Regions from separate parts of the Lysinibacillus sp. FSL P2-0066 genome, predicted to be linked through region 1. Evidence: riboswitches for the same ligand, from Rfam matches in the RefSeq annotation. Region 1 holds a riboswitch; the other holds the start of a gene.

Region 1 (15,385 bases):
TCTGCCAGCTACACTGCCAGGGAACATTTTCCCGATAGAAAGATAGATGTGCTAGCTGCTCTGGGCGAATGGTCGCCATACGAAGGGCTGCTGTAGGTGTCACCTTTGCTTCATACTCGCCGCTTAAAAATAGTAATTGATTGGCAATCACATAACCATATTTTTCATACAAAGCAATGGCTACCTGATTTTCCTTAATGGCTTCTAACGTACCCAATTCTACATTTTCTCGCTGATAAATAGCTAGGGTTTCCTCCATTAAAAGGCGCGAGACGCCCTTACCACGATACGCTGGGGAAATACCAGTCCCCCCATTCCAAGCTGTCTTTTTGCCATCGATGGTACGAAAGCCATTCATCACAATGGCAATCGGTTCCTCTTGATCAAAAACGACGATCGAATGCTCAGGAGATAACCCCTCCCCCACTAGTCGCTGTAAAAACATTTCTGCTGTCATATTGATTTCAATAAAATAGCCTTCAAAGCCTTTATTCCATGCTTTCAATACTTCATCCAATGTGCATTGTGCTACTGTTTTAATCTTCATATGCTCCCTCTCTTCAAATGGAATCTAATGCTGCTAAATTTTCTAAGGTTAGTTTTCTCACAATCTCATAACCTTGTCCTTGACCTTTAGGCTTTATGACAACTGTCCCCATATTCGAAATGATACCCAGCCCCACATCTCTTGGAAAGCTATGACCAATAATTATGTTGTTTATGCCCTCGGGTGGGATGATTTCCAGCATTGATGTAGAAATCGTTAATATACTGCTTTGCACTACTGGAGGGAGGTTGCCACCTAGCATAAAGATTTCAAACAAGAAGGGGTCAATTTGGATATTGCTGTTTGGAAATGCCAATCGGGCAGTTTCAATCGTCCGACAAAAAGGGCTGGTTCTAATGGTGGAAAGGATGGGAATTTGCCAATAACGCAGCATTTGACCATAATAAATTGCCTCCCTCCGGCCTTGATCGGATAAATTCCGTTGATTTTGACAACATTGCAATGTGCCATATGCTTGATCTACACCAACAGTCGCTGTCCCATGTCTTGCATATAACGTTAGCCCACCCTTTCTTAATAGCGCCAGGAGACCATTTTCCATTTTCTTCATCTCCTTCATCATATCACTTCTACTTTGTAATGTATGTGTTATACATAGAAAAAAGCTCCCCACAATTTTAAACTGTACCCTTTGTAAAGGACATTTTAAAAAAAGCTAGGTAACTTGTTGAAGCTGCTGTCTGTATTTTGCAGGCGGCAGCTTTTTCAAATGCCATTGCCCTCGATAATGGTTGTAATACATCATATAACTCTTAATTTCTCGTTTGACTTCTTCTAATGTTTCACATTTCTCGATAGTTGTTTCATCTTTAAAATGTCCAAAAAATGATTCTTGTGGCGCATTGTCCCAACAGTTTCCACGGCGAGACATGGATTGTCCTAACCCCATTTTCTTCACAAGTTTTTGGAATTGTGGATTGGTATAATGGAATCCTTGATCCGAATGAATAAAGGCATCTTCCGTTAAATGGCGGTGTTTCTTCAATTGATGAAGCGTATTGAGGGCAATATCTATACTTAATGAAGACGACACTTCATACGCTAAAATTTCATTCGTTTCAGCGTCTTTAATCGTTGATAAATAAGCGCGTTTACTGCTTCCATACGTTAAATAGGTGATATCTGTCAGTAACACTTTTCCGGCCATACCCTGTTTAAAGTTGCGTTGTAATTCATTTGGGCACGTACGATGTTCTTTCGTTGCTTTTGCCATACGTCGAGTTGGATTCGCTTTTCGAATCGGGCAGATAATCTGATATTTTTTCATCACACGGCGAATACGTTTCAGATTGTACGTAATTCCATATTGATTTTCTAACGTCATTTTAATTTGACGTGCTCCTTTTTTTCGCCCTCTGAAATGATACGCTTTTAAAATGATTTCCTTTACCACTTCATCTGCTTGTTCTTGCTCCACACGCTTCTGAGCTGATTTTTCTAAAAAATAATTGTAATAGCCAGACCGAGATATACCCATCACATCACATAAATAGCTGACTAAACGCTTTAATTTATACTTTTTCATCGTGTGATGGATGAGTTCAAATTTTAGTGTCGTAGCGATTTTTATTTCTTCTTCAACATCTGCCTTTCGAGTAGATCGAGCTTTTTTAACAATTCATTCTCTGCTTCAAGTAACCGATTTTTCGCCTCTAAACGCTTCAATTTTTCTTCTAATGTCAATTCGCGTTCGGAAGGTCTACCTGAATTTGTTTTACGTGTATCTTGTAAACCTCCGACACCTGCTTTACGATAAGAAGCTCGCCAGCGTTTGCCTGAAGATTCGATTCGTTTTATACCGATTAATTCAACATCTAAACCTGCATTTTCAAAAATTTCTCTTGGGAATTTACCTTTTTCATTTTCCGCAATAAAATGACGTTTAAATTCGTCAGTATATGTGATCGCTTTCTCGCTAACTGCTTGCACATTTGGATTACATTTTAGTTGTTCTTGTTCCATTTTCGTAAAATATCTTTTGGTCATTTCACTCTACCCCAACATCTTTTTTCTCATTATAAACAAAAATACCCTATAGGATAGACTTTTTTCAAAGTGTCTATCTTATAGGGTACAGTTTATTTTTGGTAGGGAGCTTTTTTCTGTTATTTTATTGGAATTCTGACAATAGCAGTCGTTTCTAAATGTTTTGATGAATCAATTGAAATATGACCATTATATTTCGTGACAATTTCTTTCACAATAAATAAGCCTTGTCCTCTTATTCTTCCATTCTCATGTTTTTTCGTTGAAAATCCTTGATTAAATATTTGATCAGGATACGCAATATTTGGCCCTGTATTGGTAATTTTAAATTCATACTGTACCTCATCTGCTGTACAGCAAATTTTAATTTTACGTTGTTCCTCAGGTAATTCAACAGCTGCATCAATCGCATTATCAATTAAATTGGATAGAATCTTGATTAAATCTGTCGTTTTAATCCTATTAAAGTCATTTTGAGAAAGCGTAAAATCCATATCAATATGAAGATTTTGAGCCGTTAATTTCTTCGTTTGCAATAAGATGGACAAACCTGGATGATCAATATTTAATTTTAATGATTTAATGGCTTGAACCTCTTTCGAAAGTGAGGATAAATATTGTTTCGCCTGATCTGTTTTTTCTAATTGCAATAAACCATGTAACACTTGAATATGATTTGTAAAATCATGACGTAGTGACGACACCGAAGTAATCAATGTTTTGATTTCTGCTAAATACGTGTCCTCTGTAGCGCCAACTTCCTTCGCCACCTCTTTTTGATACCATCTTTGTAAAAAGAAAAAAGAACCGATGACTATTAAAATAAGTACACCATTAAAAATAAAATTAAAAAGGTTGTCTTCAATGACTTTACCCTTGATACCATTTAGTGTATCTGCACTAATGTCAATGCCTAAATACCCGATAATTGTTCCATTATCATCTTTGATGGGTGCACCAACAGATAAATAAGACCCATGTTCAGAATCATGAATTACCTCTGTAACATAGGTTTCACCATTATAGGCTTTTTCAACATGCTTTGCAGGAACAGTACAAACCACTCCTATACCGAAGCCCTCTTTCATTTCTTTTGGCATCCCTGTAATCATGGCTATTGATACTTCAGGATTGTCCACCTTTAAGGTGTATACGAATAGTGCACCTAGTTTTATCCTTGCGTCGTTTAAATAATTTCTTACTTTCCAATAATAATCATTTTCCTGTGGATTATTTAAAAATTGCTGATAGGCATCGGTATCGATGGATGCAGCAATAGAACGGGCTGCCTCTAAACTTTGATTGGCAATCGACTCTTCAACGGTCTTTTTTATTTTTACATAGGATGTAAAGATGTTTAAACTTGTAAACAAACATAATAAAATCGTTGATAGAATTAATATTAGTTTTATTTTTCTATTTTTCATAAAACACGGTACTTCCTCATCTGTAAATATTCTAGAATACTATTATATTATAATTAACTCTATTTTTTGTTTGTAAAGCAAACATTGCTTGTATATCCTACATAAATTAAAACACAAAATCAATTTTTATTTTATTCATACCCAAAATTACACACCGTAACAAATAGTTTAATAATCCTTGACAAGAAAGTAAACTAAAAAGGTAAGGAATAACGTTTTATGTCTCATTTCCTATTTAAATGGAAAAATGAAAAGACTACTAAAGAAAAGGTAACAAAAAAAGATCAGGTGCCAGCAATACCTGATCTTTAATACAATTTGCTTATTTTTTACTTGAAGTACGTGTTTGATCCTGTGGCTTTAAAAAGGTAGGTCGTTTACTATAACCTTTTGGAGACAGTCGCAATAAGGACTTACGTATATTGCCTTTTTCGAAATCGGCACTAAAGTTTACATACGGCACTCCCAAGACTTTCATATTTGCAGTGTATAAAAGAATGAAAAACACGGCTATAAAAAAACCAAATAAGCCAAAAAACGCCGAAGCCATAATAATGATTAATCGAAAAATACTCATAGCCGTCACAAAGGATTGATTGACCAATGTAAATGCAGCGATACTAGAAATGGCAATCACAACTATCATTGAGGGGCTTGTAACACCTGCTTTAATCGCTGCATCCCCAATAATTAGTCCCCCTACCACACTAACTGAGCCACTGATTGCACTAGGAAGGCGCAAGTTAGCCTCTCGAAACAATTCAAACATAAATAGCATCATTAAAATTTCTAGAATGGTTGGAAAGGGCAATCCTGACCTCGATTCTACAACCGTAGCAAGTAGAAGAAACGGAAGCTGCTCTTGATGATAAGTCGTCAATGCAAGCCAAAAACCTGGCAGTAGCATACTTATTAATATACCGACAATTCTGAGTAATCGTTCCATCGAGCTAACAATGAGTGGGTACTCATTATCCTCTGCCGATTTAAAGAGCAACATAATATTTGTAGGTGTAATTATGGCATAGGACACACCATCAATCATTAAGAGTATTCTTCCTCTAATTAACGCCTGCATAGCAAAATCAGGTCTTCCTGTATAATCATGTCTTGGAAGAATTGTCGCTGTCTTTTCAATTTTTTCCATTAATAAGTCGCCATTGATAACAATATCCGTATCAATTTTTTGTAATTGAAGTCGAATTTGTTCTAGCATATTTAAATTCACAATGTCTTCCATATATAGTATGGCTACGGTTGTTTTAGAACGCTTACCAATTTCTAATGTCTCTACACTAAAAGAATTAGTCGGTAATCGTTTTCTTAATAAAGCAATATTAATAAAAACATCTTCAATAAAGTCATCTCTAGGTCCCTTTACCACTAGTTCTAATGTTGTTTCCCCAGGCTCCCGATTGGGTCTTTTTGAAATATCACTAGAATAAAGTAATTGATTTTCTTCAAAATACAGTAAAACATGGCCTTTATAGATCCTAGTTACCGCATCCTCTTTCGATAAAATCTTTTGTAAATAGGGAATGTGTAAATGCTGTTCAATTTCTTCTTCTAGCATGTCCTCCGTGACATTGCTTAACAAAGATTGAACACGTTGAACAACCACAGTTTGAAGTATTTGCTCATTGACCATTGCATCACAAGTTATCAAATGTACTGTATATTGCTGAAAATTATATTGTTGGAAAATCACATCAGCAGAGCGTTGAAATAGTGATTTCAACATTTTCAAATTAATTTGTTCAATTGATGAAATACTTCTCATCTCCTACTGAGCCAGCTCAAGATTAGTACATTTATGAAACAATCACCTTCAATAAATACACTTAAGCATATTTTTCCCATGGTTGTTCAAAATATTCAAAGAAACAAATGTTGTGACGACTATTCAAATTGTCCTGATCCAATCATTTTCTTTAGATTTGCCATCTCAATTGCAGACATTGCAGCATCATAGCCTTTATTACCAGATTTCGTTCCTGCACGTTCAATTGCCTGTTCAATATTTTCGGTAGTAACAATTCCAAAAATAACAGGTACATTCGTTGACAATGACACATTGGCAATGCCTTTTGCCGATTCATTACAAACATAGTCATAGTGTGTTGTAGAGCCACGAATAACAGTACCTAAACCAATAATAGCATCATATTTCTTGGTTTCTGCCAGTTGTTTCGCTATAAAAGGAACTTCAAAAGCTCCTGGCACCCATGCGACATCAATAGATGCAGAATCAACCCCATGACGAGTTAAACCATCCATTGCCCCATCCAATAATTTGCTAGTAATAAACTCATTAAAACGACCCACTACTACTGCAATTTTCAAATCCGTTCCAATTAATTGTGCTTCAAATGTTTGACCCATTGTTCCTTCTCCTTTTTACATAGAAATTTTAGTTTTATTAGTGGATAATTGTTGACGATAAGCAACCAATGCTTCTATCGAGATCATTTTTAAGCCATGATGTGCAGCGTAATTTGTTAGTTCTTCAAACCGAAGCATGTGCCCATCATCACCCATAATTTCGCAAATAACACCTGCAGGTACGCTATGACAAAGCTTCGCTAGATCAATAGTGGCCTCCGTGTGTCCTCTCCGTTCCAGCACGCCTTGCTCTTTCGCAATCAACGGAAAAATATGGCCTGGTCGACGAAAATCAGTCGGCTTAGCTTGCTTTTCTACCATCCTTTGTATCGTTAGCGCACGCTCAAAGGCGCTAATCCCTGTCGTTGTTTCTACATGATCGATACTTACCGTAAATGCGGTTTGATGGTTATCTGTATTGTGCTGAACCATTGGATATAAATCTAGCTTTTGTGCAAGCTGCTGTGAAATCGGCGTACAAATTAAACCTCTACCATTGGTTGCCATAAAGTTGATTGTTGCTGGTGTGATGAATTCAGCGAGTGCCAGAAGATCTCCTTCATTTTCTCGATCCTCATCATCAACCACCACAATCATATTGCCCTGCCTTAAATCCTCTATGGCTTCTTCAATTGAATGTAGCACGATGATCAACTCCTATTCTGTGATTTAAAAACCATGTTGTGCTAAATAATCTCTTGTAATAGCTGGCGTTGTTTGCCCCTTTTTTAATTGCCCTATAATGTATTTTCCAACTAAATCGGTTTCGATATTAACGATTGCTCCAACCCTCTTCATACCTAAAACGGTTTCTTTGTAAGTATGAGGAATAAGTGAAATTGTGACACTCTTGGCTTCAACATGAAAAAGGGTTAAGCTTGTGCCATCAATTGTTATGGAACCCTTTGGAATACAAAAGTTGGTTAGCTCCTCTGACATTTCGATATCAATATATACGGCGTTTGCTACTGGACGTTTTCGCAAAATTTTGCCGACTCCATCAACATGACCAGCAACAAAATGGCCACCAAATCGCCCATTAGCAGGCATGGCACGCTCCAAATTAACAGAATCACCTATTGCCAGCTGCTGTAGATTTGTTGCTTTGACTGTTTCAGGCATAACATCCATCGTAAGCTGCTGTTGTGTGAAATTTGTCACCGTTAAACAAACGCCATTGACCGCTATACTGTCACCAAGCTTGACATCCTCCGTTATCTTGGCTGATTGAACCGTAATTTTCATACTGTCCCGATCGCTTTGCACGGCTTTTATGATACCAATATCCTCTACAAGTCCTGTAAACATTCCATCACCTACTCTACTTTATTAGCACTTCTATCCTTAACTTTTAAAGTTGATCCACCTGTTTTTGTGCCTTATCCTTCTCCCTTCTCTCGTTAGCAATAAAAAATAAAAACCCCTTTACATCAAAGGGGTTTTGGGAGTATAAGACATCAACAAATAAGCCTATTTGAAAACAATTTTTTCATAGACTGTCATCTCACTCGTTCTTCTCCCATCCAGACTATCACTGTCGGTTTTGGATTTGCACCAAATCAGCTTGCGCTCACGGACTTTGAATTGCTTCATCACCGCCGATTGGGAATTTCACCCTACCCCGAAGAACATCTTCTATTCGATTGTAGCTAAATAAAAAAACTTCCCACAAGATGATTGGGAAGTTTTGTAATAAATGCATAGTCAAATAAACCTTCTAAATTAGAATCAATTTAAAAAGTTCGCATTTTTACCCTTCTCCCATCCAGACTGTAACTGTCGGTTTTGGATTTGCACCAAATCAGCTTGCGCTCACGGACTTTGAATTGCTTCATCACCGCCGATCGGGAATTTCACCCTACCCCGAAGAATATTTTTATTTAGCTAGTCTTACGATAACACTATTTTATTATATTATCCATCCTTCTTTTTAAATTTTTTTCGAAGCATAAATTTTAAACAGCTTTGACTCGACTTGAAAAATGTAAAAGATGTTATTAAAATGATGACATTTAACCTGTTTATGGAACTTCTTAATCAAAAAAACGTTCCTTTACAAGTGACTATTCAGTCTAGCAGTTTGGAGGTCATTTACTTGACATTTTTTAAAAATATACCTTTTAAACAAGCTATTTTCTATGCCCTATTAGCACTCTGTTGTGGGGTTTCGATCGTTTTCGTACTTCATAACGAACAATTTTATGATCGACCGATAGCGGAAATAACGCAAGTGGATGTAACAGCATCAGAACCGATGACAGATATGTATGAAAATGAGGATTTTTTGTTTACACAGGAGATTATGGCCATTATCAAAAATGGTCAGCATAAGGGGCAATCCATTCATTTGACGAATGACTATTCTTCGTCTGGTGCTTTTGATCAAGAATACCATGTAGGCAATGAAATCTTTGTCACGCTAGATGATCGCACAACACAATCTGTTTTAACAGGAACCATTCTCGATTTAAAACGAGATCAAACCATGGTAATGATTGCATGGATTTTTATTTTTGCCCTACTTATTGTAGGTAAAAGACAAGGCTTATTTTCTATCATTAGTTTGAGTGTCAATGCTGTGATTTTATCATTCGCATTAGATCTTTATGTGAAGCATGGGGGCGTAAGCCTGTTATTAGTCAGCGGCATTTGTGCCCTGCTATTTACGATTATTTCGCTCCTACTTATTAGTGGATTGCATACAAAAACATATGTAGCCATCGTGTCCACACTTTTAGGCACTGTTATAGCGCTTATCATAAGCTCTATTGTAATGTGGTTGACAGGTGAAAATGGTCTTCGTTATGAAGAAATGCAATTTTTAACACGTCCCTATCGTACCGTCTTTATGGCAGGTTTATTTATTGGCTCACTTGGGGCAGTAATGGATGTTTCTATTACAATGGCTTCCTCAATTTTTGCTTTATACGAGCAAGATCCTACAATCTCTGTCAAGGCTCTGAAATCTTCGGGACATGAAATCGGTAAAGATATTATGGGTACCATTACAAGTATCTTATTCTTTGCCTACCTTTGCGGCTCCATACCTATGATTATTCTCTATTTAAAAAATTCTTCCACATTAGGGCTTACATTGTCCTTAAATCTTTCTTTAGAATTAGCCCGTGCCTTAGCAGGGGGTATTGGTGTTGTCCTTACGATTCCTATCAGTCAGTATACCGCTATATTTTTCATTAATCGAAAGAGGGTTCAAGAATGAATGTTATCGTCTTATTAGCAGTTATTTTATTTGCGTTGATGGTGATAGTAGGAGGTAAACAGGGAGTACGGTCATTTCTTTCTTTATTCCTCAACTTTGGTGTGCTCTTTGTCACCATCTTTTTAATGACAAACCCTAAAAATAGCCCAATCATCTTGACGTTCATAGCCTGTACGATCATTAGCTGTATTAGTCTTTTCTATATCAATAAAACAAATAGTAAAACCATTACAGCCTTTATCTCGACAATGGTGACGATTGTTGTATTACTGCTATTTATTACCTTAATAACGGATAAGTCGATGATCCAAGGGTTTGGTGAAGAATCAACTGAAGAAATCAGCATCTTTTCTCTCTATATTGGTGTTAATTTTGTGCAAATTGGTGCATCAGTTATTATTATGAGTACGATAGGTGCCATTATGGATGTGGCTATTTCTATCGCTACCTCCATGCACGAGATTTTTTATCGCAACCCTTCAATTAGTAGAAAAAAACTTTATACAGCTGGGTTAAGTATCGGGAGAGATATATTAGGAACCGATACTAATACGTTATTTTTTGCTTTCTTTGGTGGCTATTTAAGCTTATTAATCTGGTTCAAGGACCTCTCCTATTCGATTGGGGAAATTATTAACTCCAAGGTTTTTAGTGCCGAAATGACAACCATTCTTTGTGCAGGTATCGGCATTGCACTCATTATTCCAATTGCCTCCTCTATCAATGCCTATTATTTAATTCGTACACGCGAAAAAACAGAAAAACTTTCGTAAACAGTTACGAGCACCTATCATGCATATGTGATAGATGCTCGTTGTTTCTTCTCTTATCACTCAAAAAATGAATGCTATGTCAAAAAAGTTTGTCCAAAATTTACGCCTGGTACTATACTTGTTGTGATTGGCTATGGACTTTATGAGTTGGGATGGTATTAGCCTCTGTCCAAACAAATACGCTGAATGCCTTACCTAGACAATGCTTTCCAGATGGTATTGCGATTACACAAACCTCTCAGCAGGTATCTGGTGCAATTGGTATTGCTGTAATGGTGTCGTTGTTCTCAGCAAAACAACAGCAGCTCCTAAGTGACATAACAACTAATACGCAAGAAGCAGCGGCTTCAGGTTCAGCCTTTGTCTTTACTATCAGTTTTGTACTGGCAATAATGAATGTCATACTCTCTTTCTTTTTGAAAAAAACACAATAATGCCGAGGTGTCTCCATGTACTTTTGAGACACCTCCTTTTGTTGTACCATTTTCATTGCAATCGCCGCATTTTCTGATAATATTTACCATAAGATGTTTACGTACGCTCAAAATGGTTGTTATTACAAGAATACTAGATCGCCCATTCCATGTAACATTTTTTAGCATAGAACGTCAATACAACGAGATGAAAAAGGAGAAAGTTTGCAATGAAGCATATTATCTTTGATTTTGATGGGACGCTGGCAGATTCTACTGCCGTGTTTGCATCAGCATGGAATACTTTAGCCCAAAAATATAAATTTAAAGGCATTGAATTGAAGGAAATTGATACATTAAAAAAATTATCAATTTCAGAACGCAGTAAATTATTTGACTTCCCAATGTATAAATTGCCTATGATTTTACCGCAATTTTATAAATTGTATCGTCAATCATTAAATGATGTTCATCTTTTCGAGGGAATGAAGGAAGTATTAATAGAGATTGATAAAAGAGGCTATAAAATCCTGATTATTTCCTCAAACTCTAAAGAGAATATTTTAGAATTTCTTAAAATGAACGGTATTCATTGTGTAGCAGATGTACTTTGCTCCAACCGCATTTTTGGTAAAGACAAAGTAATGAAAAAGTTTTTAAAGGAAGCGAATGTCGACTCGTCTGACGTCGTATACATTGGAGACGAACAAAGGGATATTGTTGCGTGTAAGAAAGCTGGTGTACCAATTATTTGGGTGGAATGGGGCTATGATGCCAAAGAGGTCGTGCAAAATGACGAACCTGAATACAGTGTCACAACACCACAGGAAATTTTAGAGATCATTTAATCATGAAAAGGATAATAGCACTTGTCTATTATCCTTTTTATATAACTATCCTTTGATGTCACTAATTTGCATTAGCTTTTCTGCTGTACGATTAACCCCTTTGTAGGCATCTGTTAATTCATGCATACTCGCAGCAAACTGCTGTGTAAACGCTGCAATTTGATTAGATGATGCATTGACCTGATCGATGGATTGTTTAATGTTTTCTAGTTGCACAGTTATACTATTAGCACTTTCTGTACTACTCTGGGACATTTTTTGTATTTCAGACGCGACCACCGCGAAGCCACGCCCATGCTCACCTGAACGTGCCGCTTCTATCGATGCGTTTAGACCAAGGATTCTCGATTTCATAGCTAAATCTTTTACTAAATTGACAATCACATTAATTTGTTCAATATCACCTGTCATCGATTCTGAGAAATTAGATAGCTCTTCCAGACGATTGGAGACATCCTTACTGGCAGTGGCTAATCCTTCATTTGTAGCTGTCATTTCTTCTACAGCACTTGAAAGCTCGGTTGCCAATAGACGCATACTATCCATTTTTTCGTTCGAAATAATGGCACTTACTACGCCAATAATACGTCCTCCTTCAAAAATAGGCTGGGCAGAGGCGATATAGGCCATACCAAAACCTTCTGCACTACGCTCCTCTTTCACAAATTTCCCTGAACTTAACGCTATTTCTGTTGCTGTACCTCGATATTTATGTACTGGGTCACCAACCCCAACTTTTAAATCAATCTTTTTTCCTGGTTTGTAGGCAAGCACGCTTTCCGTATCTGCCACGATGACACAAGCATCCTCTGGGTAAGTTGCTTGGTATAAATCAATCGAATCAATAGTTGCTTGTAGTTTAGGATGCATTGTCTTTTCCTCCCTAAAATTTTCTGAACTGTATCAATTTAACTATATCATGCGATCCAAAAAAAGACACCAACGTCCAGTGGTGTCTCGATACAACATTATGATTTTTTCAATAATTCTACATATTTTTCTGCCGTTCGAATTTCAATTGTTAGAGAATTGTCCTTATAGCTTGCCTTAATTAAAAATGGTACATCATTTGAGTTTTGAAACCTAAAATCTAACGTATCATAAGAAACCGTAGCATCTCTTCCTTTTGGGACATATCCTACATCTAACGAATGATGATGGCGCTCAACATATTTGATGGGAATTTGGTCAACTGCATTAAACAAGGTTGAAGAAGTTTGACAGATTCCACCACCAATTCCCATGACTACCTTCTTATTAATAATTTCAGGTGCGGGTTGATAGCCATTTGCCTCATCTCTTGGACCTACAATTGTATTAAAAGAAAAATAATCGCCACTTCCTACGATCACATTATGAATGGCTCTGGCAGAAAGCTCTATATTTTTATTTCTTCCTAAATCAGCACGATTGAAATATGTCGTATAAGATGCAACAACTACTTCCTCTAATAATGGAAGGTCCTCAAAATAATAGCCACTTTCTGTTATATAGAGCGGCATTTCTACCTGACCCCCAGTCGCAGAAGCTTCGATAATACGCTCGACTAGCTCACTTTCCTTTAAAATGATTTGCGGCTTCCCCTTGATCACTTGCCCGTTTTCATCCAAACGATCAAGCATCATACGCTGATCATAGCCATTTGATGTGTCCGTTCCTCTCGCCCATTCCCTTGCTAATTGCTCTAGATGTTTTTGATAGGCTTGTGGGTCTGTATCAAAGCCAAATTCCTTTGGAGATATCGTTTTAAGTACCTTACTCGTAGTTGGATCAACAACCTCTACAATAGGATCAATCATTTGTTCTTGTTCATATGTAACAGGTTGCTGTACTTCCTCACGTTGTTGAATTTCTTGTTCTAGCTTGTTATGATGGACTGCTTCTTTTTCACAACCAACTAGACCCATCATACAGATAACGCAGCATGTAGCTAACCACTTCTTTTTCAACCATAAACACCACCTCTATCTTCATACTACAGTGACATCTTATTCGTCTATTGCTCATAGTGTGTTGTTTTTTGGTTATTTTATTTGTCAAGACAGCAAAAACTCGCTACATTATCCTTACGCCTGACATAACTCCAGATTGTTTGAGGTTTTGAAAGATGAACATCAACGTGTAAAGTTGTTTTTTCATCCCCATTCCTGTACTTGATTAACATTTTAAAGTTTGCCGATGATTTAGGAGGAATGATTCGAGAAAAAGAGCATCTACTAGCTATCCCAAAAGCCAATAGATACTCTTCTTTTTCAACTCTATTTTATAAACAGACTTTTATTTTTGAATAAACATTTGTGTCCAGTAGTTACCGTCCTGTACATAGCCTACACCAATATGCGTGTAGCTTTTATTAAGGATATTGGCACGGTGTCCTTCACTGTTCATCCAGGCAGTTACAACTTCCTGTGCGGAGCGTTGGCCCTGTGCGATATTTTCGCCAGCAGATTTATACGTAATACCGAAGTTTTTCATCATTGTAAAAGGTGTACCATACGTTGGACTTGTGTGGTCAAAGTAATTTTTATCGTGCATATCTTGCGACTTAAATTTAGCTACTCTAGATAGCTCCCAATCTTCTTGCAATGCTGCAAGACCTGCTTTTGCCCGTTCTGCATTGACAAGTTTCACAACCTCTTGTTCAACTGTTGCCTGTACTTTTACAGGGACGTTAATTTTTTGCCCTGGAGAAATTTGATTTGGGTTGGCAAGTTGTGGGTTGGCATCAATTAATTCCTGTACACCCGTTTCTGTTTTTAATGCTATTTTCCATAGAGTATCACCAGATGTCACTGTATAGGATTCGGCAGCCATTGCTGCAACTGGCACTAATAATGAAGTTGCTACTACTGAAGCTAGTGCTACTTTTTTTATTTTTTTAAACATGTTAATCACCCTTCCTAATTGCTCTACCATTATCGTAAATAGTTTATGAGCCATAATCATCACAAAATATTTGGAAGGATTTTTACAATTGTATGACAAGCTCTCCATATGTTTGATTAAAGCCCTTTATCCCGCTATTCTTTACCATTCGGCTTGTCATCAAGTTGCAATATGTTTGTAATTGGCATACATTACTAATAGATTCAGCGATCAATAGCTGCACAATATATCCTATTTTGCTAATTGCTTACGCTGTAATCGATAAATTAAGAGAATATAGAGCCAATCATAAAAGAGCGTTGCTACAGAAATAATGGTAATTAATGGTGTGCGGAAGTATAGATAAAAGCCAACCGCTGCAAATAATGTACCCACCATCTTACAAACTGCTATCCCCATTGATTGACCAGCTAAATTCCCTCTTTGCAATAATAAAGCAATAAATAGTCCCGACATCATAAGATTTTGGAAGAATGCTACATACTTACCTTCGAAATCTTGAAATTCATAGACTATACCTAAAATGATCAGCATGCTAAAGATTAACGTGATCAAAAAGGAGAAATACAATAGCTTTTTTGATAGCATCTTACGATATTCATTTGGAGCATAACGTAAAAATTGCATCAAAATAAAGACATCCAATACAAACCAAATCAGCGTAATATAGCGTTGGAGGTCATTTTGTGGGTAGAAAAAGGCAAAGATAAATTCCCATGAAATATTGGCACAAATAGCAACCATAGGCATGCCATAGGTTTTATCTTGCCATCCCTTATAAATAACAAGTATATATGTAAAAATCCAAAAAAGACCCATGCCTACTTGACAAATTAATAATATATCTCGGTCACTCAACATACACGCTCTCCCCCTCTCTAG
Region 2 (15,385 bases), 210 kb from region 1:
GGACGCTTGCTGTAAACTGCATGATGAATGCTATGAACGACACGGTAGCACAAAATACTGTGATGAATTGTTTCAACAATGCCTCCGTCCCCATATGAACGCACCAAATAAAATGGCTAGAGACGCTAGACTATTCTATCGAGTTTTTGAATTACGCAATCGTTTCTTTTAACAGCGCATAAAGCTCACGATGTTTATAATAACCGCGTGGGCTACTTTTTTGTATAGATAGCATATTTTTGCGGAGTCGTAAAACCAAGCTTTGTGCCTAGGTGAATGGAGCCTGTATTTGAAATATCACAATCCCAACAAGGCTTTAGCTGGTTGACTAGACAATGATCTATAAAGGCTTCTGCAATGCTACTTGCTAATCCTTGTCCTCTATAGTTTGGATCTGTCATAATATCAATTTCTGCATAGTCATTTGACTTAAATATAGAGACGGCTTCACTAATGATTTGTTCATTATGTACGAAACAAAAGCCAAAGCCATTTTTGAGAAAATTAGAGGTAGAATCCCAATATTCCTCATAATAAGTCTGATCAAATTCCAGTGAATTTTTAATCAGGGGTTCAGTAATAAATTTGACTTCGTAATCACCTTCCCCATGCTTCTCTCTATGATTATAAATATTTTCATCAAATGTAAATGTATAGCGTTCTAGCTTTCTTAGCTGATTATTTAACAATTGTTCGATTTTAGTATTCCACTGTTCAGAATAAGAAAATAAGGTAAACCGTTTCTGTTGTTCTATAGCCTGTTGAAAACAATAAGCAAGCTGATAATCAATCGAAGTCTTATTTTCATCGCCATATACATAGTATATCCCTGATTTCGTGTGAAATAATAATGTTTGAAAAGCAGCTGTATCGGAATAGACAGCTCCTTCTATCATTCGATCTAGTATACTATAAACAAATGTCGGGGCACTTGAAATAAATTGTTTAATGATAGGATATTGCTCTTCCGAGACTTTTATCATGCTATTTCCTCCAGTATTTTGCAGTATGTATCATTTCTATTATAATAAACTTATATCCATATGAAGGGACTGAATTATGCGCAGATAGCAATATTTTTCATCCAACATCATCATAATTTTGGAGGTAAAAGTATTGATTGAAAATATCAACACGGAAAGATTGCGGTTACAAAAAATGGAGAAAGCTGATGCTAAAAGTTTATTAACCATTTGGTCTGATCCTGATGTAACCAAGTATATGAACATTACTCAGTTTACACAAGAAGAGCAAGCCTTGGAAATGATTGAACTTCTAGAACAATTAGCTAAGCAACACAAGGCAATCCGCTTCTCTATTTTTGAAAAGGCATCCAATCATATCATTGGGTCATGTGGCTTTAATATGCTTGATTATGACAATGCTCTAACAGAGATTGGCTATGATTTGGGCAAGGAATATTGGGGAAAAGGCTATGCAACAGAAGCTATAACTGCTTTAATTGATTATGCCTTTAAGCACTTAAAAATGGAAACAATTGCTGCAGAAGTTGACGCTGCCAATATCAATTCAATCAAGGTTTTAAAAAAATTGAATTTCATTTACCAAGAGAAGCACAATACTGAAGATACTCTACAACTTTACACTTTAACAAAATCGTAAGAAGAAAAGGCTAAGCATGGTAGAATTCAACCAATACTTAGCCTTTTTGATTAATGATACATGCCGTTATTAATTTTCCCTGTCAGCTTTTCTATTTTTACTTCAAATAGTTCGATTTTCGGCATAATCGGATAGCCCTCTCTTTCAAATGTCCATTCAGGATTTCCATACTTATCCAGCAGCGCATCAAAGAACCATACTTTTTTTGATTCCTCTTCAATTCTTTCGATATGTCCAAACAGAACCACACTTTGATAAACTAGTGCGGATTGACAGGCATATTTTTTGCCTGGATGTAAATCACCCATATCGCACACTTCTATACAAATTTTAGGATTTTGTTTGATATTTGACCAAAAGTGACTTTCTCGAAGATTACCAATATGCAAGTATAGTTTGTCCTCCCCTTCATATACATAGACAAACGGAATAACATAAGGAAAACCTTCCTCATCAACTGTTGCGACATGTGCCACTTTTCCCAACTTTAAGTATTGCTGTGCGTCCTCTTGTGAAATTTCCACACGTTTGTTTTGAATCGTACCTCTCATCGTTTATTAGCCCCCTTATGAAATTATGTAACGATTAATAAACGCCGCTAAACCGTTTATTTTAAACATACATATATTTTACATCTTTAACAAAGCTAAAAAAAGGGTGAATTTTTTCAGTAGAATAATAAAAGCCAAGGATGCACTAGTATTGCACCCTTGGCTTTCTTGTTATTTTATTGGAATCCAAATTTCTGAATACGAATCAGGGCTATAAGCATCCTCTTCAGGATAAACCTCCAACTCCGCTGTTCCTGCTGGTTCATATGGGTTGGATGGGAACCACTCTGAATAAATTTGTTTCCATGTATTTTGCATTGCATCAGGCATAGGTCCATGTACTTCAAAGATAACCCATTTAGATGCAGGTACTTCCATTGTTAAGAGATCTTCACCTACTTCTCCTACATGATCAGTAGCAATCCAATAATCAATGAAGCCCTTTTGTCCCTGTTCTGTATTTGGTACACAAACACCTAGTACGCCATTGACCGTGCCATTATTTAATTGGTATAGCTGATGATCAAAGCCACTTTGGTTGACCTCTTGCCAAAATAGAGGTATTTCCGTTGTGTTCTCCCCATTTTGACAGTTGTATGTTCTTTTTACACCGACAATTTGAAACTTGTCTTTTTCAATAATTTTATACTTCATTGGTTCTGCTCCCTTCAAGCTTACCTGTATGACCAGGCGATTATATGATTGTAATGGTCCTTGCTTCTTTCTTGCTTCACTAGGCGTTACATGGTGTTGTTTACGAAACGCTTTAGTAAAGGCTTCAGGAGTTTCATAGCCGTATTTGTAGGCAAGATCGATTATTTTTTGTTCAGTACCCAGCAATTCTTGTGCAGCTAATGTTAATCTTCTTCGCCGTAGATAATCTGCAATAGACATATCTGTCAAAATGGCAAATGTTCGCTGAAAATGAAAGACAGATGAATTAACCTCCTGTGCAATCTGTTCAATCGTAATATCCTCTAATAAATGATCCTCCATATAATTAATGGCCTTTTGAATCGACTCAATCCAACTCATTGCTCTCACTCCTTGATTCCATCATAAAATAGATATGGCTGCTTAACCTGTCTTTTTATGCTAACTTTGGACAGGCTAAATAGAAAGAATTTTCTTTAAATTTTCTATTGAAATACATTAAACTCTGACCAATCTTTCAGGACAGATTTAACAAAATCAATTGAATTAAGAATTAGGAAGACCTAACCGTATTTTATTATCCCTCCTTTGCTTAACCAACATTAAAAAAAGATAAGTTTATTATATACAGAAATGAAATGGAGGTTTTTTCTTGGTCAAACGGCAAGATGTTGCTGCTTTTTGCTTAAACGAAAGATAATCAATTATTAATGGTTTTACAAGGAAATAAGGATGAAGCAAAAATACGGGCAGATCCATCAGGTGGTAAAGAGGCAGTAGAAGACTTTGAGACACGCTACATTCGGTAGGGTTTATGAAGAAACAGGCAATCTCATTAAGATTATTAAAGAAATTATTATAGACATAATGAAGTTGTGGAGGTTCATTATTTTGAAACGGTCCTGGTTAGGGAAAAATGATGATCCCTGATGTAGATGAATTCATTTATGACATTGCATGAAAATCAAAGGAGGAAGTTACCCGAATACCATTAACCTTCCCCAACACTCGAGTTTATCTTTTATTAAAAAAAGTCACGTCTCATCGACATGACCCCTCTTGTTAAATGGTGTAATCGCTTTGCTGATAAATAATTAAAGCAGAATGGATGACCGTCTGCTCTCCAATAAAGAGCGTATTGTATTTGATATCAAGTATGAAAAAGCCTTTTAAATCTACTAAAGCTCGGTTAATATCAAGTTCAAATTGCACAATATCATTGTTTTGAATTGTCACAACTTGAGTTATCTGTGTCATTGTCCACACTCCTTTAATCTTATGATAGAGCAAAAAGAAGTACATGTCACATAAAAAAGTTGGAGCTAAAACAGCCCCAACCTTTAGTACATCGTTAAATACTCCTCACGCTCCCAGTTATGGACACGTGTGCGATATTTATTCCATTCAATCTCTTTCGCAGCTGTGAATTTATCGTAAATATGGTCACCCAGTGCATCACGAACAATGGCATCCATCTCTAATTCGATTAACGCAAATTCTAATGAGGATGGTAAACTATCAATCCCATTCAACTCCCGATCCGCTGCTGTCATTTTATAAATGTTACGGTCTACTGCAGCTGGTGGCGTTAAATCTTTTCGTATACCATCCAGCCCAGATGCTAGAATAACAGTCATTGCTAAATAAGGGTTTGCTGCTGGATCCACTGAACGCAATTCAATTCGTGTAGATAGTCCACGAGCTGCTGGAATACGAATTAATGGTGAGCGGTTTTGAGCAGACCAAGCTACATAGCAAGGGGCTTCATAGCCAGGTACTAATCGTTTATAGGAATTGACAAGTGGATTTGTGATAGCCGTAAAGCCATGCACATGCTTCATGATTCCTGCCATAAAGCTACGTGCGGTTGCACTTAATTGCAAGTCTGCATGTTCATCGTAGAAGGCATTTTTATCACCTTCAAATAACGAGAGATTAAAATGCATTCCTGACCCATTGACCCCAAATAGTGGCTTTGGCATAAATGTTGCGTGGAGGCCATGCTGTGCAGCAATGGTTTTTACAACTAGTTTAAATGTTTGGATATTGTCACATGCCTCAATAGCACTCGCATACTTAAAGTCGATTTCATGCTGGCCTGGTGCTACTTCATGATGAGACGCTTCAATCTCGAAGCCCATTCCCTCTAGCTCTAAAACAATATCACGACGACAGTTCTCTCCCAAATCAGTTGGCGCTAAATCAAAATAGCCCCCACTATCATTTAATTCCAGTGTCGGACGCCCCTTTTCATCCAACTTGAATAGGAAAAATTCAGGCTCTGGCCCTAAATTAAACGAAGTAAAGCCTAGCTCCTCCATTTCCTTCAATACTCGTTTTAAATTGGAGCGTGGATCTCCTTCAAACGGTGTACCATCTGGTCTTGCAATATCACAGATAAAGCGTGCCACTTTCCCCTTTTCAGCAGTCCAAGGAAAAATCACGAAGGTATTGAAATCAGGCTTTAAATACATATCCGATTCTTCAATACGCACAAAACCTTCGATTGAAGAGCCGTCAAACATGACTTTATTATCTAGCGCTTTTTCTAATTGACTGACAGGCACTTCCACATTTTTGATTGTCCCTAATATATCTGTAAACTGTAGGCGAATAAATTTCACATTTTCTTCCTTCACTCGACGTATAATATCTTCTTTGGTATAATGTTTCATTTTTCACCACTCCAATGTAAATTTAATTAACATACTTTTTTATGACTGATCTAAAAATACATTAAAATTGAATAATAAGCAATATGTATGTAATGTTTTATAACATGCATTTTATCGAATATATTAATCCCTTTTTTAGATTAATTTTTCTTACCACATTTCCATCTCAAATAGCGATCTTTCACCTTAAAAGAAGGGCAAAATTAATACTTTCTACAAAAGGCCTTTAGTCTTACAAAATCCTTCGTCACTCTAAAAATGTACAGTCAAGTATCATGACTAGAGACGAAGCATTCTCTACTTCCTCATGCATCAAATGCAGATATATCAAGAGCATCGTTAAAAAGTTAACCCGTGAACCCTATCCAAGAACCTAGATGTCAAAAATCCTATTGATTAAGTTTTACTTTATATCACAAAAGCCTTGTATAATGCCATATTTATTGGTAAATTTATAGCAAATTAGAATTTTCATTTATTCATATTATAAGTAAATACGGAGTATATAATTATGGTTAGAAATCATTATGTTGGCTTCCAGGAAATATTTAGTTATAGATACATAAGGCGGTGAATTTAGTAGGCATGTCAGTATTAATTATTGGCAGCGTAAGTAATGATGTGCTACGTCTGCAGAAATATTTTCATCGTATCAGCATCCCAAATATTCATTGCTTTTCAACAACGGAAGCAGCAATGAATTATTTAGTAGATTCATCTTTGAAAGATGAGCTGGAATTAATCGTCCTCGACACTAAAATGACACTCAGCAATTGCGAGGAAATTTGTCAGCACATTCATGTACTTAAAAATTGGATAGATGTCCCTATCCTTCTATCCACTACCTACGAAAAAAACATAACAATCGATAGGGTGTTTGAAGCAGGTATTTTCGACTTTATTTTAAAGCCGTTTGATTTTACTCATTTTAAAACTCGAATTCAAGTAGCCTTAAAATATCAGAAGGAAGCCACGCTTCGAAAGCAGCAAGAAAGTATGATTCAAAAAGATTTATTCGTTGCAAAAAAATTCCAAAAGAACGCACTATCTCCTCCATTAAATCTTGAGCAAATACAGATTGATGGTCTTTATGTAACATCTAATACACTAGGAGGTGACATGTACTGTTGGTTTAAGATTAATGACCATTTAACCGCCATTCTTCTGTACGATGCAATGGGGCATGGCATAGCTGCATCACTCGTTACGATGTCCATTAGATCGTTATTAAAAGGAATGATTACTAAGTTAATTGATCCAGTAGCAGTAATCCAAGAACTTAACCGCCAAATATACGAGCTATTTTCTGATGAAGATATGGACCGTTTTTTAATGACGGCGATTTACATACTTCTAGATACGAAAAATGGAACATTGCACTATGTGAATGCGGCTCACCCTTCTGGTTTTTTATTTGGAAAATATGGAGAAACAGTCTTCCTCCCAGCGAATACACCTATCCTCGGACTATTCCCTACTATTCAAATAAATAAAAAAACAATACCTTTATCAGGCTGGCACCGTATTATTCTTTATACAGATGGATTATTAACATTGAACGAGCAAAATTCAATTGATATGGACTTTTTCTACGCTTATGCTTCACAGGATAATAGCTATGCACTACAAAAATTTTCTCAAAAATACAATTTAATTGACAATGATTACAGCGATGACATCACAGTCGTTTCAATAACAATTACATTAAAGGGTAGGTGATTGAAGATGGAATTCACACTCAATGTAAATCCTGATACACAAGCTATAGCCTTTATTGATCAAATTATGGAGAATTATACAGATTTATATAATCTACCTTATAAACGAGAAATAAGATTTGTTGTTCATGAATTAGTCATCAATGCCGTAGAGGCTATGGGGAAAATTAATATACCCACTCAAAAGGAAATTCAAATACATGTAACTCAATCAAACGAAGAAATAAAAATAACAGTCACTGACGAAGCAAAAGGTATTGACGAAAAGGACTGGGACAAAGTTCTTCAATTCGATTTAGACAAACTTGATTATGCTGATCGTGGACGCGGTTTATTTTTTGTCAAAAATATGGTAGACCATATTTGGTTCGAAAATATTTCTGAAACAAAATTTTTAGTAGGTATTTCCAAAAAGTTTCATCTATAAAGTAAACGTAAAATTGGGGGCGTTTTAATGAAGTTATCTATACGAAAGAAAATGAATCTGCTTATATTTGGTTGTATTATTTTACTTACTTCCCTTTTAGCAGGCGTCAATTTTTTTGTTGCCAAGAACAATCTATTAGAAAGTGCTGATACAAAGCTTTTATCAGATATACAATTGAGCTATGAATATTTAGATGCTAAATACCCTGGAGAATGGTCCATAAAAAACAATCAGCTCTATAAAGGCGATATCAATATGGTAGAAAACTTTGAGGTGGCTGATAAAGTTGGAGAACTTACAAATGGGAATGCTGTATCCATCTTTCAAAACGATACTCGTATCAGTACCAATATAGTGGATAATGGTGAGCGTGCTTTAAATACAAAGGTTTCTGACGAGGTTGCAACTGTTGTGCTCGGAGAAAAAAAGCGCTTTATCGGTTCTGCAAATGTCTTAGGAAGTTTGCATCAAGCAGCCTATGATCCTATCGTAAATAGTCAAGGCGAGGTGATCGGTGTATGGGCAACCGCTGTCCCTACCGCTCCTTATATAAGCATTGCAACAAAATCAGCACTGGAGAATGTAGCTATTTCCTTAGTGATTGCCATTGTAATGATCGGAGGAATTAGTTGGTTCTTACAAAAGCAAATTGTAAATCCTATTAACATTTTAAGTACCAATGCCAAGGAATTAGCAGAACTAAATTTAAATGTTAAACTGTTAAACCCTAAAGGCAAAGATGAAATCGCTGAATTAGCACGCGCATTTAGTAGTATGAAAAATCATTTAACAGAGACGATAAAGATTGTAGCTGGTAGTGCACACCAAATTGCAAAGTCGTCACACACTTTGGCAGAATCATCACATCAAACAAGTGAAGCATCTAATCAGATTGCACTAACAATGAATGAAATCGCCGTTGGTACTACCACTCAATCTGATCAGGCTGAACGAATAGTTTCAATGATGCAAAAAACGATTGAAGAAGTATCAAAGAGCTTACAAAAGGCTGAAATCACTTTAAATAGCGCTATCGAATCCACTCATATCGCACGTAAAGGAGAAGAAGCCATCAATGAAGCGATTATGCATCTAAGTGATGTTACAAAAACTGTGTCTTATGCAACTGATTCTATCCAAAAATTAGGCAAGCGCTCTGAAGAAATTGGTGGTATTATTACCGTTATCACTGGGATCGCAGAACAAACGAATCTGTTAGCACTCAATGCAGCCATTGAGGCAGCACGAGCAGGTGATCAAGGAAAAGGCTTTGCTGTCGTTGCATCAGAGGTTCGTCAACTTGCAGAGCAGTCAAGTTTAGCAGCAGGACAAATTACAAATCTTATTAATGATATCCAGGCTGAAACATCTGTAACCGTACGAACGATGGAAAGCAATTTACTGGCTGTCGAGGAGCAGGTTACGATCATCAATAAAGGTGGAAGTGCCCTTAAGGAAATCGTAGAGAAAGTTGTCGAAACTGAGGAAGGCGTCGAACAAATGAAAGTTGCATTTACACATGTTAACGACAACTCTTTAAGCGTACAACAAGCAATTCAAGATATTTCTCGTATCATTGAGGACGCTGCCGCAGCTACAGAGGAGATTGCAGCAACCTCAGAAGAGCAATATGCGACTGTTGCAGAAATTACACAAAGCTCAGATGAGTTATCATCAATTGCTGATAATTTACAAAATGAAGTGAATAAATTTAAGTTTGAATAAATCCCCAAACAAGAAAAGAATAATGGAGGCGCTATAGGATGAATCAGAAGAAAATTGCAATGAATATTGACACAAAGGCTGATTATATTGTAATTGCGTTTACAGGCGATTTAGAATACGGGATGATTGAAGAAATAAAGTCAGAGCTTCAAACACTTAGCTTAGACACAAAGCATGGATACATTATCGATATGCAAAAGGTAACAAATATTGATAGTACTGGATTCGGTATGATCGTTAATTTTGCTAAGAAAGTGTCTGTAAAAGATAAGAAAATCGCCATTATTGTCGTCGATGATTTCATTCGCAACTTATTCGCTATTTCACAGGTTGATAAAGTATTCCCTATTGCCAAAAGCGAAGAACAAGCAAGGAAGATTATTAAAGAAGATTGGCTAGGTGAGCTATCACTTAACGATTATTAATCTTTGTAACCATAATAAAAAGGTGTATTCCTAATAGACGGAATACACCTTTTCATGTTTAAAAAAAGAAGATGTCCACGGCAGAAAAAGCAACTTTGCAAGGTGAAAGGTATTTCCGTTCCGCCAGCGTCTAGGGGGCGTCCGATGAGCCGCTTTACTCACTTCCATTCGCTCCAGGGTCTCATCTTTGACCCCTGGCTCCACTCCAATCAACCATTTTTTCATAGTAGCATAGCGATTTCAATGTGGAGAAGTGGTGATTGACAGCACCTCTACATAAAGAGTAATGAACACCTTCATTTTATTTGAAAACCTTTGCTAAATAGATTAGATTTTTTTGGTTAGATAGGAAAGCAAGTAGCCAAGCAACAGATATCCATTTCTACCTTTCAATTGACTGTTTTGTTTTTCTTTAATACTGCAGTAGCATATTAACAAACACAACGAGAATAATAATCGGTACAACAACTAACATTAACATACGATATGTAGAATAATAGCCTTGCCCCATTTGACTACCCGTTAGCAATTCTCTCTTCACAAATTCTTTATCCACTACATAGGCAATAAAAATAGCAATGAATAAATTCCCTAATGGAAGCATGATATTCGACACTAAAAAATCGGTTGCATCAAAGATACTTTTCTCAAAAATCATTATATCCGATAATACACTCGAAGAAAGTGCTGCTGGAATAGCTGCAATAAATACGACTATACCAAGTAAAAGCGTCCACATCGGTCGGGATTTCTGACTATGCTCCATAAATGCCGCGACGATAATCTCATATAAACTAAATGATGACGTTAATGTAGCAAATAAAAATAGCAATAAAAACATGGCTAAAAACACTTCACCAAATGGCATTTGACTAAAAGCTGTTGGCAGCACCATAAATAGCAAACCCGGACCCGCTGCTGGCTCTAAATCAAAGGCGAACACCACAGGGAAAATCGCTAAACCTGCTAAAAATGAAACAAGCACGGTTAACAACACTACAGAACCCGCTGAATTCGGAAGACTGACATCCTTTTTTAAATAAGAGCTATATGTAACTAGACAAGAAAAGCCTACTGCTAACCCAAAGAACGATTGTCCTAGGGCTTCTAATAATGCTTTACCTGTAATATTCGAGAAATCAGGCCATAAGAAGAATTTTACCCCTTCCATTGCCCCATCTAATGTAACTGCACGCACAACAAGGACAATGAACATTATGAAGAGTAACGGCATCATCCATTTATTGGCCTTTTCAATTCCATTTTGTACACCTAATGAAATCACAAGTACGTTGGCTAATGTAAACAACACTAGTCCAACTAGCGTAATCCAAGGCGTACCTATAATTTTTCCAAATAGTTCAGCTGGATCTACTGCTGGATCAATTACCGCGCCAGCTACACCTAGCCCGCTATAAATAAAGATCCAACCTCCAACTACGCTATAAAAAGTTAATAATAAAAAACAGCCTAGCACGCCCATTCGACCAATCCAAGCCCAGCCTGGCTTAGTTGGAGCAATTTTTTTATACGCTGTTACAGCCTCGGATTGTGTACCACGTCCTAAAACATACTCGGACAATAACATCGGTAGTCCTATTAACAAGGTAAATAACACAAAGATAAGGAAAAATGCTCCTCCACCACTTTGTCCTGTTACATAGGGAAGTTTCCAAATTGCCCCTAGTCCAATCGCCGCACCAGCTGATGCTAAAATAAAACCTAATTTACTAGACCACTGTCCTTTTTTTCCACTCATCTCTTCAAACTCCTCAAACATTCTAAACTCTTCTCTATTTTACATGAAAATATAGCTTTCGACTAGGTTGTAATTATAAAGGACTAGATAGCTAGTTTATCCCATTACTTTTTTCTATAATTATCCGTTAGTTTTGCCTTTCTATCCTTCACTTTTAGTAAATTATCCATCAGACCTTTCCCCTATCCTTCAATCCTTCCAACAAAAAACCTCAGGTATGTTTACCCGAGGTTAGTAAAAATTATTTTGTTATATAGATAGAACGCTGGCGGTCGATCCATTTGCGCATTGTTGTAAATAAAAACGCCATAATAGCCGTTAATAAAATACCTTTTACAATGTTAAATGGTAAAATCCCAGCAATGATCATTTTATAAAGCGAATCACCTACAACAGGCTCCATACCTAAGAAGTATGTGTACATCGGTAAAAATACTGCGTAGTTTAAAACACTCATGCCTACCGCCATTACAACTGTTCCAGTCGCTAAACCTCCAACAAGACCAGCAATTGTTTTAAAGCGATTAAAAATAAGGCTTACTGGTAAAATAAATAAAATACCTGTTGCAAAGTTGGCAATATGACCTACTGGCACACCTGTTGGCGTTCCCGAGAAAATCCAATCCAATACATTTTTAAATAATTCTACTAAAATACCAGCCACAGGCCCCATAGTGATGGCTGCTATTAATGCAGGCATATCACTAAAGTCGACTTCCAAAAATGCTGGGAATGGTGGAATTGGGAAATTAAAAAGCATTAATAAAAACGAAATACTGCTCAGCATGCCAATCGTAATAAACGATTGAAGTTTAACATTTTTCTTCATAGAAAACTCTCTCCTCTTTGCTGATTCAATCTCGCAAGAAGAAAGGTGACGATCTTTCAATTGTTAGCATGAAAAAACCCTTATGCATGAAAAGCACAAGGGAGAAAGGCATGACGAATAAGCGTCAACATAAACTATTTTTTAAGCACTGTTTAAAAAGTCATACAAAAAAAGCGCTCGGTCATAGTTCATTTCATAACAATGAATGACGATCGTACCTCCATCTTCTCCCATCCAGACTTTAACTGTCGGCCTTGGAATCACACCAAGTCAGCCATGCAAATAAATTTGCACAGGTCGCGGGCTGAAGAGCGAAGCATAAACCATTCGAGTTAATGAAAAACATTAACGGTTCACCACTCTATTACCGCCGGTCGGGATTTTCACCCTGCCCCGAAGATGAATCATATTATTTTATACTACAACCTTACTATAATTAATTATCAAGAAAAAGTAAATAGTTCTGCTTAAAAAAAATCCGATTAGATTTGTATGTATTGTAAAAATTGAGCATTCCATGTTACAGGAATGCTCCATTTTTGATTTTGTCTAAGGCATATATTGTTTATTTGGCCCCACAGGCTTTGGCAAATACGTTTTTAAATCGAATCCTTCCCAGCTTTCTTGGACCACATTATCTAAGCGTAATTGTTGGTCAAAGCTAGCAGCAGTTAACATCATGGCCTCAATCAGTTGGGTAGCGCGAATTGGCTCCATCGATGCTAAATCTAAAGGGATATCGAAAGTAACGACTACACCTTCTGCTTCCTCTTTCACCGTGTATGTCACATTTTCAGGAACAACTGTTACATAAACATCATCATTTTTGTTTTTCATTAATGTAAGTGCCTCTGTAACATTAGCAAATGTTTGACGGAAATCTGGTGATAGATATTCTGCCCCATTACCATCTTGGTATAAATAATAATTAAAATGTTTGGCGTTTGTTAATGACATGGCTTGGCTTGGCTCACCCTCTTGAGAAAACTCATAAGGTGTGCCATCTTCATTTTGAATCTCAACTTCCGTATATTCAGAATCCGAGAATGTATCCTCTAAAGTACCTTTGTATTCATTAACGGTAGCTGAAGCAACATCATAGTTATTGTCCTTTGGTAAAACGTGGACAAGCTTGTCATCTTTCTCCTTCAGTTCACCCTTAAAAGGATGATAATCCGTAAACCCTTTGGCTTCTTCATCAATTTGAGGAGCATATTTCTCATACATCTGTAAAGTAGAAGGTTTTTGCGTCCCAAAATCAGTTGCTACACGCTCATTTGGTATCACATATGTCATTGGTACACTTTCTGCATCGCGTCCTGCCAAACCAATACGAAAAACGACAGCATCTTTCACATCTTCCTCATAGACTGATGACCGTAAAGATAACATACGCTCATGCTCCGCTACAATACTGGATTGAAGTGCCTCATCCTGGGTAGCGGCCTCTTTAGCAGAACGATCTTCCTGTAATGTAGAGTAATTAGCCGTTTCCGGTGTACTAGCTAGATCTTTTTGGCTAGCGTTATTATTCATGACCATGGAGCCAACGAGCACCGTTAACGCGAAAACAGCTGCTATACTCGTAAAAATCGACATTTTTCGGAACTTAAATCGTGATGGTTGTTCATCTTGAATCAAAGGTTTACTTTCTTGTTGTGCTTCTTCATTCTCTATAGGTTGTTGTATCGCTTCTTGAAGGTGACTATTATCCTGCAAGCGAGCATCTGCCATTAACCGATTTAATATTTCTTCTTTTGAACGGCGGTCAGAAAGCTTAGGGGCATTGTTCAATACATGTTCAAGCTGTTCATCATCAAATGGCTTATGCGTCATTGCCGTTTCGCCTCCTGTTCTCTAATCGGCTGTAGCTGTTGCCTTAAAAATTTAATGGCTCGATGCTGGGTGGTTTTTACCTTAGCTTCTGTCCAATCTAGTATTTGCGCTGTTTCTGCAATTGATAAGTCCTGAAAATAGCGCATAATAATGACCATTTTTTGGTCGCCTGTACAGTTTTCAAGTGCTGATTCTACCTGCATAAATTCATCACTGGCCTGTAGCATATCTTCCGGTGATGGTGTGGTTGAATGGAGCTGTTCCGTTTCCCAGTCAAAGAAATCATGTGAATGCTTTTGGCGTACAGCTTGCTTTCTAAAATGATCAATCGCTACATTTTTGGCAATAGCAAATAGCCAAGTTTTCTCACTACTATTCCCTGCAAATTGATCGTACGAGCGCAACACTCGTACATAAACTTCATGTGCTAAATCTTCGGCAAGTGTACGGTTTTTTACTAAATATATTAAAAACTGAAACACGTCTTGGTGATATGCATCGTATAGTCGATGGAACACGGAGTCATTCAAAGCACTCCACCCCCGTTCTATAATATTTGTCGTCTTACATTCATAGAAGTTACAGCCAATTAATAGCAATACATGTTATTAATCGAACGGTAAATAAAACGTGAAGGTCGTACCCTCTTTCAGCACACTGTCTACCATTATATTACCTGAGTGTGCCTTCACAATATTTCTAGCAATGGCTAAGCCGAGACCAGTTCCACCCTTGGAACGAGTACGTGCCTTATCGGCTTTATAAAAACGTTCAAAGACATAGGGTAAGTCCTCTTGAGGAATGCCATGTCCTGTATCTTGGACAGATATTTTAGCAAATGTCGGCTCCTGCTCTACTTTTACAGTCACAGACCCTTCATCTGTATGTCTAAGGGCATTGTCAACTAAATTTGTAAGCACTTGTTCAATGCGATCCTCATCTATATTAATCATAGCCTCGTCATTAAATTCACTGTCAAATTGCAGACGAACGTGCTTTTCTTTTGCTACCTGCGCAAATTTTTGTGTAATTCGTTCGAATGTAGAATTAATCGGTAATTCATCTTTATATAGCGTCATATGCCCTGATTCCATGCGTGCTAAATCTAATAGATCTGTCACAAGACGGCCCATTCGCTTCGATTCATCATAAATAATTTTGGT

The links. A riboswitch is a leader RNA that binds a small molecule or an ion and turns the genes downstream of it on or off. The one in region 1 is predicted to bind FMN.
Region 2: linked by a shared signal. The riboswitch ahead of MKZ14_RS06110 (ECF transporter S component) and the one ahead of ribE (riboflavin synthase) in region 1 are both predicted to bind FMN.

What each region holds. Positions count from the first base shown of each region.
Region 1 covers NZ_CP150202.1:1,490,558-1,505,942, reverse strand. Annotated here, with positions in the region: gene MKZ14_RS07265 (GNAT family N-acetyltransferase) at 1-547, opposite strand, end outside; gene MKZ14_RS07260 (histidine phosphatase family protein) at 561-1,109, opposite strand; one part of gene MKZ14_RS07255 (IS3 family transposase) at 1,224-2,173, opposite strand; one part of gene MKZ14_RS07255 (IS3 family transposase) at 2,173-2,554, opposite strand; gene MKZ14_RS07250 (GHKL domain-containing protein) at 2,674-3,981, opposite strand; gene MKZ14_RS07245 (spore germination protein) at 4,304-5,761, opposite strand; gene ribE (6,7-dimethyl-8-ribityllumazine synthase) at 5,881-6,363, opposite strand; partial or broken gene ribB (3,4-dihydroxy-2-butanone-4-phosphate synthase) at 6,382-7,008, opposite strand; gene ribE (riboflavin synthase) at 7,033-7,671, opposite strand; FMN riboswitch at 7,871-7,996, opposite strand; FMN riboswitch at 8,113-8,238, opposite strand; gene MKZ14_RS07225 (YibE/F family protein) at 8,459-9,583, shown strand; gene MKZ14_RS07220 (YibE/F family protein) at 9,580-10,356, shown strand; gene MKZ14_RS07215 (hypothetical protein) at 10,509-10,790, shown strand; gene MKZ14_RS07210 (HAD-IA family hydrolase) at 11,000-11,617, shown strand; gene MKZ14_RS07205 (methyl-accepting chemotaxis protein) at 11,663-12,487, opposite strand; gene MKZ14_RS07200 (VanW family protein) at 12,586-13,566, opposite strand; gene MKZ14_RS07195 (CAP domain-containing protein) at 13,895-14,503, opposite strand; gene MKZ14_RS07190 (hypothetical protein) at 14,735-15,364, opposite strand.
Region 2 covers NZ_CP150202.1:1,276,472-1,291,856, reverse strand. Annotated here, with positions in the region: gene MKZ14_RS06170 (Parvovirus coat protein VP1-like protein) at 1-172, shown strand, start outside; gene MKZ14_RS06165 (GNAT family N-acetyltransferase) at 213-983, opposite strand; gene MKZ14_RS06160 (GNAT family N-acetyltransferase) at 1,117-1,623, shown strand; gene MKZ14_RS06155 (pyridoxamine 5'-phosphate oxidase family protein) at 1,674-2,174, opposite strand; gene MKZ14_RS06150 (AraC family transcriptional regulator) at 2,346-3,209, opposite strand; gene MKZ14_RS06145 (hypothetical protein) at 3,891-4,085, opposite strand; gene glnA (type I glutamate--ammonia ligase) at 4,169-5,503, opposite strand; gene MKZ14_RS06135 (response regulator) at 6,089-7,222, shown strand; gene MKZ14_RS06130 (ATP-binding protein) at 7,229-7,648, shown strand; gene MKZ14_RS06125 (methyl-accepting chemotaxis protein) at 7,676-9,373, shown strand; gene MKZ14_RS06120 (STAS domain-containing protein) at 9,412-9,798, shown strand; gene MKZ14_RS06115 (sodium-dependent transporter) at 10,211-11,557, opposite strand; gene MKZ14_RS06110 (ECF transporter S component) at 11,799-12,386, opposite strand; FMN riboswitch at 12,605-12,791, opposite strand; gene MKZ14_RS06105 (hypothetical protein) at 12,936-14,222, opposite strand; gene sigX (RNA polymerase sigma factor SigX) at 14,219-14,773, opposite strand; gene MKZ14_RS06095 (ATP-binding protein) at 14,831-15,385, opposite strand, start outside.